3 regions of the Mesorhizobium sp. M1328 genome follow, and region 1 is predicted to be linked to each of the others. Evidence: predicted binding sites of a transcription regulator. Region 1 holds the regulator's gene; each other region holds the start of a gene.
The links. Region 1 encodes PhoB, which activates phosphate uptake and scavenging genes when phosphate is short. Its sites were predicted from a motif close to TGTCATNNANCTGTCAT; they were not measured.
Positions count from the first base shown of each region.

Region 2: the regulator PhoB is predicted to act here: its motif matches at 1,101-1,117, upstream of ppk2 (polyphosphate kinase 2).
Region 3: the regulator PhoB is predicted to act here: its motif matches at 1,183-1,199, upstream of NKH23_RS08705 (LTA synthase family protein).

Region 1 is NZ_JAMYLO010000013.1:135,168-138,280, forward strand. Features, by position in the region: gene pstA (phosphate ABC transporter permease PstA) at 1-93, shown strand, start outside; gene pstB (phosphate ABC transporter ATP-binding protein PstB) at 90-893, shown strand; gene phoU (phosphate signaling complex protein PhoU) at 926-1,633, shown strand; gene phoB (phosphate regulon transcriptional regulator PhoB) at 1,650-2,339, shown strand; gene NKH23_RS22060 (ROK family protein) at 2,349-3,113, opposite strand, start outside.
Region 2 is NZ_JAMYLO010000003.1:387,925-391,037, forward strand. Features, by position in the region: gene NKH23_RS10425 (aldo/keto reductase) at 1-944, opposite strand, end outside; gene ppk2 (polyphosphate kinase 2) at 1,224-2,144, shown strand; gene NKH23_RS10435 (dihydrofolate reductase family protein) at 2,429-3,076, opposite strand.
Region 3 is NZ_JAMYLO010000003.1:53,198-56,310, reverse strand. Features, by position in the region: gene fabD (ACP S-malonyltransferase) at 26-991, opposite strand; gene NKH23_RS08705 (LTA synthase family protein) at 1,240-3,113, shown strand, end outside.

The sequences.
Region 1 (3,113 bases):
CTGGCGTGGACCGGCGCACTCATAATCACCCTGACGGTTCTGGGCTTGAGCATCCTCGCCCGCAGCCTTACCGGACGCAGAGAGGACAGATGACACAGATGTTGTCCCCGGACATGACGATGACCGAAACGGTCGCCGAGAAGACGAAGATCGAGGTCAAGAACCTCAACTTCTACTACGGCCAGAGCAAGGCGCTGAAGGACATTAGCCTGTCGCTGCCCGAGCGCAGTGTCACGGCCTTCATTGGGCCTTCGGGCTGCGGGAAATCGACGCTGCTGCGTGTGTTCAACCGCATCTATGAGCTCTACCCGAAACAGACAGCCGAGGGCCAGGTGCTGCTCGACGGCAAGAATATTCTCGACCGGTCGCAGGATCTCAATCTGCTGCGCACCAAGATCGGCATGGTGTTCCAGAAGCCGACGCCGTTCCCGATGTCGATCTACGAGAACATCGCCTTCGGCGTCAGGCTCTACGAGAATCTCGGCAAGTCCGAGATGGACGGCCGCGTCGAACAGGCGTTGAAGCGCGCCGCGCTGTGGAGCGAGGTCAAGGACAAGCTCAACGCCAGTGGCTTGAGCCTGTCCGGCGGCCAGCAGCAGCGGCTCTGTATCGCCCGCACCGTGGCCGTGAAGCCGGAAGTCATTCTGCTCGACGAACCGGCTTCGGCGCTCGACCCGTTGTCGACGGCCAAGATCGAGGAACTGATCGACGAATTGCAAGCCGACTACACGATCGTCATCGTCACTCACAACATGCAGCAGGCGGCGCGCGTGTCGCGCCAGACCGCCTTCATGTATCTGGGTGAGCTGGTCGAGTTCGACCGGACCGAGAAGATCTTCACGTCGCCCCGCGAGAAGCGCACGCAGGACTACATCACCGGCCGCTTCGGCTGAGCCGTTCCGATCATGCATATGAGGACAGGACCATGGGCGAACACACAGTCGCTTCTTTCGACGAGGATCTCGAGCAGATCAGCAAGCTGATCCGCGACATGGCCGACCTCGCCGGTTCGATGGTCGGCGGGGCGACCAAGGCCCTGTTGAATTCCGACAACGTGCTGGCGCAACGCGTCGTTTCCGACGACGCCATCATGGATGCGCGTCAACGCGAACTGGACGATCGCGCCATCACCCTGATCGCCAAACGCCAGCCGATGGCCCACGATCTTCGCCATGTCGTCGGAGCGATCCGTATGGCCGGCGACCTCGAACGCATCGGCGACCTTGCCAAGAACATCGCCAAGCGTGTGAGTGCGGTCGGCCTCAGCGTCACGCCGCGCGACCTGTCGCATTCCATCGACGCGATGGCGCAGCTGGTGCTCATCCAGGTGCAGGGCGTCATTGAGGAATATGCCGCAGGCGATGCGGCCGCGTTGGCCAAGCTGCGTGCCGCAGACGAGCGCATCGACGTCAAATACACGTCCGTGTTCCGCGAGCTGTTGACCTACATGATGGAAGATCCGCGCAACATCACCGCTTGCACGCATCTGCTGTTCTGCGCCAAGAATCTGGAGCGGATCGGCGACCATGTCACCAACATCGCCGAAAATGCGTATTATGTGCTGACCGGCGAGCAATTGCCGGTCAATCGTCCGAAGCAGGACGAAACGACAATGTCCGCGCCGGTGACATAATGGGGGTGCCCAGCCGATGATCGCACCACGCATAATGGTGGTGGAGGACGAGGAGCCGTTGGGTGTGCTGCTCCGCTACAATCTCGAATCCGAAGGCTACCAGGTCGAGGTGGTGACACGCGGCGACGAAGCCGAGATCCGTTTGCAGGAGAATGTGCCCGATCTTCTGGTGCTCGACTGGATGATACCAGCGGTTTCCGGCATCGAGCTCTGCCGCCGGTTGCGGGTGCGCCCCGAAACCGAGCGGCTGCCGATCATCATGCTGACCGCGCGCGGCGAGGAGAGCGACCGGGTGCGCGGTCTTTCGACCGGCGCCGACGACTATCTGGTCAAACCATTTTCGACACCGGAATTCATGGCCAGGGTCAAGGCGCTGCTGCGGCGCGCCAAGCCGGAAGTGTTGTCAAGCGTGCTGAAGGTCGGCGACATCGTGCTCGATCGCGAATCGCACAGGGTCTATCGCAAGAAGAGCGAAATCAGGCTCGGGCCGACCGAATTCCGGTTGCTCGAGTTCATGATGCGGCATCCGGGCCGCGTCTTCTCGCGCAGCCAGTTGCTCGATAATGTCTGGGGCGAGACGATCTATATCGACGAACGCACCGTCGACGTGCATGTCGGCCGGCTGCGCAAAGCCGTCAACAACGGCCGCATGCCTGATGTCATCCGCACCATCCGCGGTGCCGGCTACGCGATCAGGGAAGATTGATCCGCCGGGTCAGGCCACGTTCTTTCTGACGCGGGGCCTCATTTGCGCGCCCGGCGCGAAAATCTCCTGGTCGACGAAGCTTAACGCCCGCATCGCACAGCCTTCGCGGATCAGCGGCAATTCGTTCGGCTCGGTATCGAAGGAGATCGAACCCGAATGCTGGCCGCCGGCGGTCTGGGCGATGGCCTGGCGCAAGGCCGGCTCGATCAGATCGAAGGCGGCGGCACTGGCGCCGACCATCGCGACCGGTGCCGGATCGATCAGCGCGAACAGCGAGCCGAGACCGAAACCCAGCGCCTCGCCGGCCTTGCGGTAGGCCTCGCGTTCCGGCCCATCCTTCTCGCGCGCCCGGGCCGCCAGCGCGCGCATGTCGGCGTCGCTGACGTCGGCGATGGGTTCGCTGTCTTCGCTCATCTGCCTGGCGTTGCGCCAGATGGCGTAGTTGCCGGCATAGGCCTCGATGCAGCCGCGCCGCCCGCATCGGCAGAGCGCGCCGCCCGGACGATGGATCATGTGGCCAAACTCGCCGCCGGAGGAATGCGTGCCGGTGAACAGCTCGCCCTTCAACACCAGCCCCATGCCGATGCCGTGCGAAAGCAGGATGGCGATGAAGTCGTCGCGATAGCGATCCGGATCGCGCCAGCGCAAAGCCACCGCCATCATATTGCAGTCGTTCTCCACCGTGGCCGGGATGCCGAATTGATCTTCCAGCATATCGGCAAAGGCGATGTCCGTCTGCGGCGTGATCGGCGACCACAGCATGGCGCGTGCAGG
Region 2 (3,113 bases), on a different contig from region 1:
ACCACGTCGAGCCGTGTGCGCTCCTCATCGGCAAGCACAAGGCTTGCAGCGGCGATATTGTCTTTGAAATGCGCTTCGGTTCGTCCGCCGATCACCAGCGAACTGACAGCGGGCCGGCCGAGCAGCCAGGCAAGCGCCACCTGCGCCGCCGACACGCCGTGGTTATTGCCGATATCGATCAGCGCGTCGACGATCCGCCACAGCCGGTCCTCGTCGCGGATCGGCGGTTCCGACCAGCCGCTGAGCTGGCGGGCGGTCGGCTGGTCACGGTGGTATTTGCCGGACAGCAACCCGCCGGCAAGCGGGCTCCAGACCAGCACGCCGAGCCCCTGGTCGACCGAGATCGGCAACAATTCATACTCGGCCTCGCGCGCTTCCAGCGTGTAATGGATCTGCTGGGTGACGAAGCGCGGCTGGTGATGACGGTCGCTGATCCCCAGCCCCTTCATAACTTGCCAGCCGGAATAATTGGAGCAGCCGACATAACGGACCTTGCCCTGCGCGACCAGCGTGTCGAGCGCGGCGATGGTTTCCTCAAGCGGTGTCAGGCCATCCCACTCGTGCAGGAAATAGATGTCGATGACATCGGTCCTGAGGCGCTTCAGGCTCCTCTCGCATTCGCGGATCAGATGGTAGCGCGACAAGCCTTCATCGTTGGGGCCCTTGCCGATCCGCATGCGCGCCTTGGACGCGATCAGCACGTCGCCCTTGCGCTTGCCTCCGAGCGCCTCGCCGATGATCTCTTCCGACACCCCGTTCGAATAGACGTTGGCGGTGTCGATGACATTGACGCCGGCATCGATGCAAAGGTCGATCATCCGGCGCGCCTCGTCGAGGTCGGTCTTGCCGACCGCCGAAAACGCGCCGCCGCCGCCGAACGTCATGGTGCCCATGGTCAGCGTCGAAACCTTCAGCCCGGAACGGCCGAGAGTGCGGTATTCCATGTCGTATCCTCACGATTTATCGGGAAAGGGCGTTGCAAACGACAGCCCTCAATGAACCGGGTATTTGTAGGATAATTCGTTCCGCTTGTCGCCCGTTCCGCATGGCAAGCTCGATCACATCTTCCGGATTGAACGCACAGCCAGCGCAGTAGTGGCTGCAATAAAACCGTCATTGCCGGCCTATACTAACATCGGTCCAGCGCTTCGATTTCCGGCCGCCGGGCCGGGCGGCAGAGCGCCTGACAGCGGCCGGCAAGGCCTGTAAGCGGAGCAGCGCAAATGACCGAGATAAAACAGAATTCCCCGGCCAGGGACTGGCTGGAAGCGGAACTCGCCGACACGCTCGATGAAGACTATGAGCTGGAAATCTCGGAGCCGGCGCTGTCGATGGAGATCGCCAAGATCTACAAGAATGCGCATCCGCCATCGATCGACCGCCTGCAGTATTTTCGCGATCTCATCACGCTGCAATCCGAATTGATCAAGCTACAATCCTGGGTCGCCTATCACAAGAAGAAGCTCGTCGTGGTCTTCGAGGGCCGCGACTCGGCGGGCAAGGGTGGTGTTATCAAGCGCATCACCCAGAGGCTTAATCCGCGCATCTGCCGCGTCGCAGCACTTCCGGCGCCGACCGAGCGCGAGAAGTCGCAATGGTATTTCCAGCGCTACGTTCCGCATCTGCCGGCCGGCGGCGAGATCGTGCTGTTCGACCGCTCCTGGTACAACCGCTCGGGCGTCGAGCGGGTAATGGGCTTTGCCCAGCCGGATCAGGTCGAGGAGTTCTTCCGCGACGTTCCGGATTTCGAACGCATGCTGGTCCGCTCAGGCATTACGCTTGTCAAATACTGGTTTTCGATCACCGACGAGGAGCAGCAGATGCGCTTTTTGATGCGCATCCATGACCCGATGAAGCAATGGAAACTATCACCGATGGACCTCCAGTCGCGCGTGCGCTGGGAGCAGTACACCAAGGCCAAGGAAGAGACCTTCGCCCGCACCAATATCCCGGAAGCCCCGTGGTTCATCGTCGAGGGCAACGACAAGAAGCGGGCACGGCTGAACTGCATTGACCATCTCCTCAAGCAAATGCCCTATGAGGAGGTGCCGCACGAGGAGATCACACTGCCGGAGCGCGTCTTCAATCCCGAATACGAGCGCCAGGTACTGCCGCGCGAACTGTATGTGCCGGAGAAGTACTGAGGCAGGGCTCCCTTCTCCCCGTCACCATACGGGGAGAAGGTGCCGGCAGGCGGATGAGGGGCGGCGCCAACCTCGACAATTGAACCCGCTCAAATCACTTCGTGGACTAAACTTATTCTGACGTCATATTGCCCTCGGGGGTATTGTCCGGCAGCGTAATCTTTGATCGCTTGCGCCGCCCCTCATTGCCCTGCCGGGCATTTCTCCCCGTATAGTGACGGGGAGAAAGGGGCCTGCACCAAAGGTTTCGCCAATAGCGCAGACAAAAACGCCCACGCTACTTCCTAATCGCGCTCGATGATGACGTGCGTGGCCTTCGGCGTCGCGACCTGCTCGCTGCAGCGATAGCCGAGCTTGGGCATGTCGATGCCGGCAAAAAGGCTCTCGCCGGCGCCTAGCAGGACCGGTGAGATCGCCAGATGCATTTCGTCGATGAGCTTTTCCTGGAGATATTGCCGGATCGTGGCGACGCCGCCGCCGAGCCGTACATCCTTGCCGTCAGCCACTGCTTTCGCCTTCTCCAGCGCCGAATGGATGCCGTCGGTGACGAAATGGAAAGTCGTGCCACCTTCCATGACGATGGGCTCACGCGCATGGTGCGTCAGCACGAAGACCGGCACGTGGTAGGGTGGGTTGTCACCCCACCAGCCTTTCCAGCTGTCATCCGGCCATTCGCCGCGGATCGGCCCGAACATGTTGCGGCCCAGGATCCATGCGCCGACATTTTCGAAGCTGCGCGCCGCGAACGCCTCGTCCGTGTCCGTGGTCCCGCCATCCTTGCCGAGGACCATCTTGCGGAAGGTGCGGGTGCCGAACATCCATTCGTGCAGGGCCTCCCCGCCAATACCCAGCGGATTCTTCAGGTCTTGGTCGGGACCGGCGCCGAAGCCGTCGATCGACAGGGTGAAAGCCTTGACGCGAAGTTTGGACATGAGAGCCTCCATAACTAGTTGCATTTTGCAATCGGTT
Region 3 (3,113 bases), on a different contig from region 1:
GCACCGATGAATTCAAGCTACGTGGTCACCCCAAGGCGGCAAGTGCCGTCTCGACCTCCGCCGCCGATCCGATGCTGCTGGTGGCAATGTCGCGGTTGATGCGGCGGGCCAGCCCCGACAGCACCTTGCCGGCGCCCACTTCGTAGAGCGTCGCAACGCCATTCGCGCCGAACCACTCCACCGTTTCGCGCCAGCGCACGCGCCCGACCACCTGTTCCACGAGGCGGCGGGCAATCTCGTCGGGATCGCTCGTCGGGGTCACCGTAACATTCGAGACCAGCGGCACGACCGGCGCAATCTTCGTCACGGCGGCCAGCGCCTCCCGCATGATCTCGGCCGCCGGCTTCATCAGCGCCGAATGGAAGGGCGCCGAGACCTGCAGCATCAGCGCCCGCTTGGCGCCCTTCTCCGTGCATAGCTTCGCCGCCAGTTCGACCGCCGGCCGGGCGCCGGAGATCACCAGCTGGCCGCCGCCATTGTCATTGGCGATCTGGCAAACCAAGGCTTGTGCGGGATCTTTAGCCGCGCCTTGGGCGGCCTCTGCGCAAGCGGCCTCGACGTCGGCTTGTTCCAGCCCGATGATCGCCGCCATGGCGCCCTCGCCTGCCGGTACCGCCGCCTGCATGGCGTTGCCGCGGATGCGCAACAGCCGGGCAGCGTCCGCGACCGAAACGAAACCGGCGGCCGCAAGTGCCGAATATTCGCCGAGCGAGTGGCCGGCCACATAGGTGACCTTGCCTTTCAGGGAGAAGCCGCGCGCCTCCAGCGCCCGGATTGCGGCAAGCGACACCGCCATTAGCGCCGGCTGGGCATTGGCGGTCAGCGTCAGCATCTCTTCCGGCCCTTCCCAGATCAGCTGCGATAGTTTTTCGCCGAGCGCGTCGTCGACTTCCTCGAAGATCTGCCGCGATTCCACAAAGGTTTCGGCGAGGTCCTTGCCCATGCCGACAGCTTGGCTGCCCTGCCCCGGAAAGGTGAATGCGATGGCCATCGTCGGCTCCCAGCTGCTGGTTCTCGTTGCCTGTGACGCAAGGCGTGCGGCCAAGTCAAGTCCAACCTTCACCTCGTAATGGCGGCCGAGTGCCTGTTTCGGCAGGCCTTTTTGGCGATCACTCATGATGAAAACCGCTCACGATTTGTTTGCTGGCTCTTCTTATTTTCGCCGCAGGCGCTAGGCTTTGCGTCACAGTTCGATGACAATCGAGTGACGCTTTTGTTGCGGGCCGGGGAACTATTGAAGTGGCAAAGACCAAGCAGAGCGCAGCCGAGGCGGCGCCACAGTTTCTTGAAGGCGATCCGTCGACCGGCTATCTACCGGAGCGCAAATGGCCTGTCATCCGCTATGGCCTTATCAGCTTGCTGGCCGCGGCCATCCTGGTGTTTGCCATCGAACTGATCGTGCGCGGCAACTTTGCCGGCACTGTCGATTTCTTTCTGCAGCCTTTCAAACCCGGCTGGACCACGATCATCATTTTTGCGCTGATCCTCATCGGCCTCGACGCCGTGCTCGGCCGCAGTCATCAGAGCCTGATGATAGTCGCGCCGCTGACGCTGTCGCTGGCGTTCGTCGGCCACCAGAAGTCGCTCTATCTCGGCGATCCGCTCTATCCGACCGATTTCCTCTATTCCCGGCAGATCGTGGCACTGATGCCGCTCCTGGTCCGCGATCGCCCGGGAACCGCCATTGCCCTGGCGATCGGCATTGTCGGCGGGCTGTCGCTGCTCGTCTATGGCTGGCGGCTATGGCGCCGCCGCGTTCCGGCACTCAGCCATAAGGGCCGCCTTGCCCGGCTGACACTGACGGTGCCGCTGATCGCCTTCTTCGTCTCCATCATGGACTATGCCACTTTCTCGTGGACGCGCGACCGGCTGCAGATCATCCCGATCATGTGGGACCAGAAGGAAAACTACGCTTCGAACGGTTTTGCGCTCGCCTTCGCGCTGAACGTCCCGATGGCCCATGTCTCGGCGCCGCCCGGCTATTCCGACAAGGCGATCGAAGCGATCGGCAAACCGCAGGTGACGGCCTCGGTACCTGCTGAAAAGCCCGACATCATCGTCGTCATGAGCGAATCCTTCTGGGATCCGACCAAGCTGCCCGGCGTCACCATCACACCCGACCCTATCCCCAATGTGCGGGCACTGCGCACGGGCTACATGTTCTCCCCCGAATTCGGCGGCATGACGGCCAACATCGAGTTCGAGGCCCTGACCGGCTTTTCCAACGCCTTCCTGCCGGCGGGCAGCATTCCCTACCAGCAATATGTGCGGACACCGACCCCTTCGCTGGCGACCTTCCTGAAAAGTCAGGGCTACCGGGCGCGTGCCATCCATCCCGGCACCAACTGGTTCTGGAACCGAGGGGCGGTCTATGCCGATTTCGGCTTCAACGACTTCAAGTCCGAGGAGACGTTGCCCCCCATGCAAAAACGCGGACCGCTCGCGTCGGACGCAGCTATGACGGACGAGATCATCCACGAGGCCGATACCAGCGCCGAGCCGGTCTTCTTTTTCGCCGTCAGCCTGCAGAACCACGGACCATATGAGCCGTATCGCTATAACAATCCGACCCATAAGGTGCAGGCGCCGATCAGCCAATGGGCGCGTGAATCGCTGTTGAGCTATGCCGAAGGCTCTTCCGACGCGGACCGCGGCCTCGAGCGGCTGATCGAATGGGCGAAGAAACGCGAGCGGCCGACGGTCATCGCTTTCTTCGGCGACCATCTGCCGCCGCTTGGGCCGGTCTACGTCGAGACCGGTTTCCTGAAGGACAATGTGGCGCCGCGCAAGGAGGCGGCCGACCAGATGCTGCTGCACCACCAGACGCCGCTGATCGTCTGGTCGAACCGCAGTGGCCCGGCCGAGGATCTGGGTGCCGTCAGCCCGGCCTTCCTGCCCTACCATATCCTGAAGACAGCCGGCATCACCCATCCCTATTACACCGGCTTCCTCGGCCAGTTGCGGGACCGTTATCGCGTCATCGACCGCAATTTGCTGTTGGCACCGGGGGGCGACGCCACCCCCGATTGGTCGCGTCGGAAAGAGATCGACCCGGCAATCCGCGACTTCCGTCTGCTGCAATACGACATGATGTTCGGCAAGCGCCATGCGGC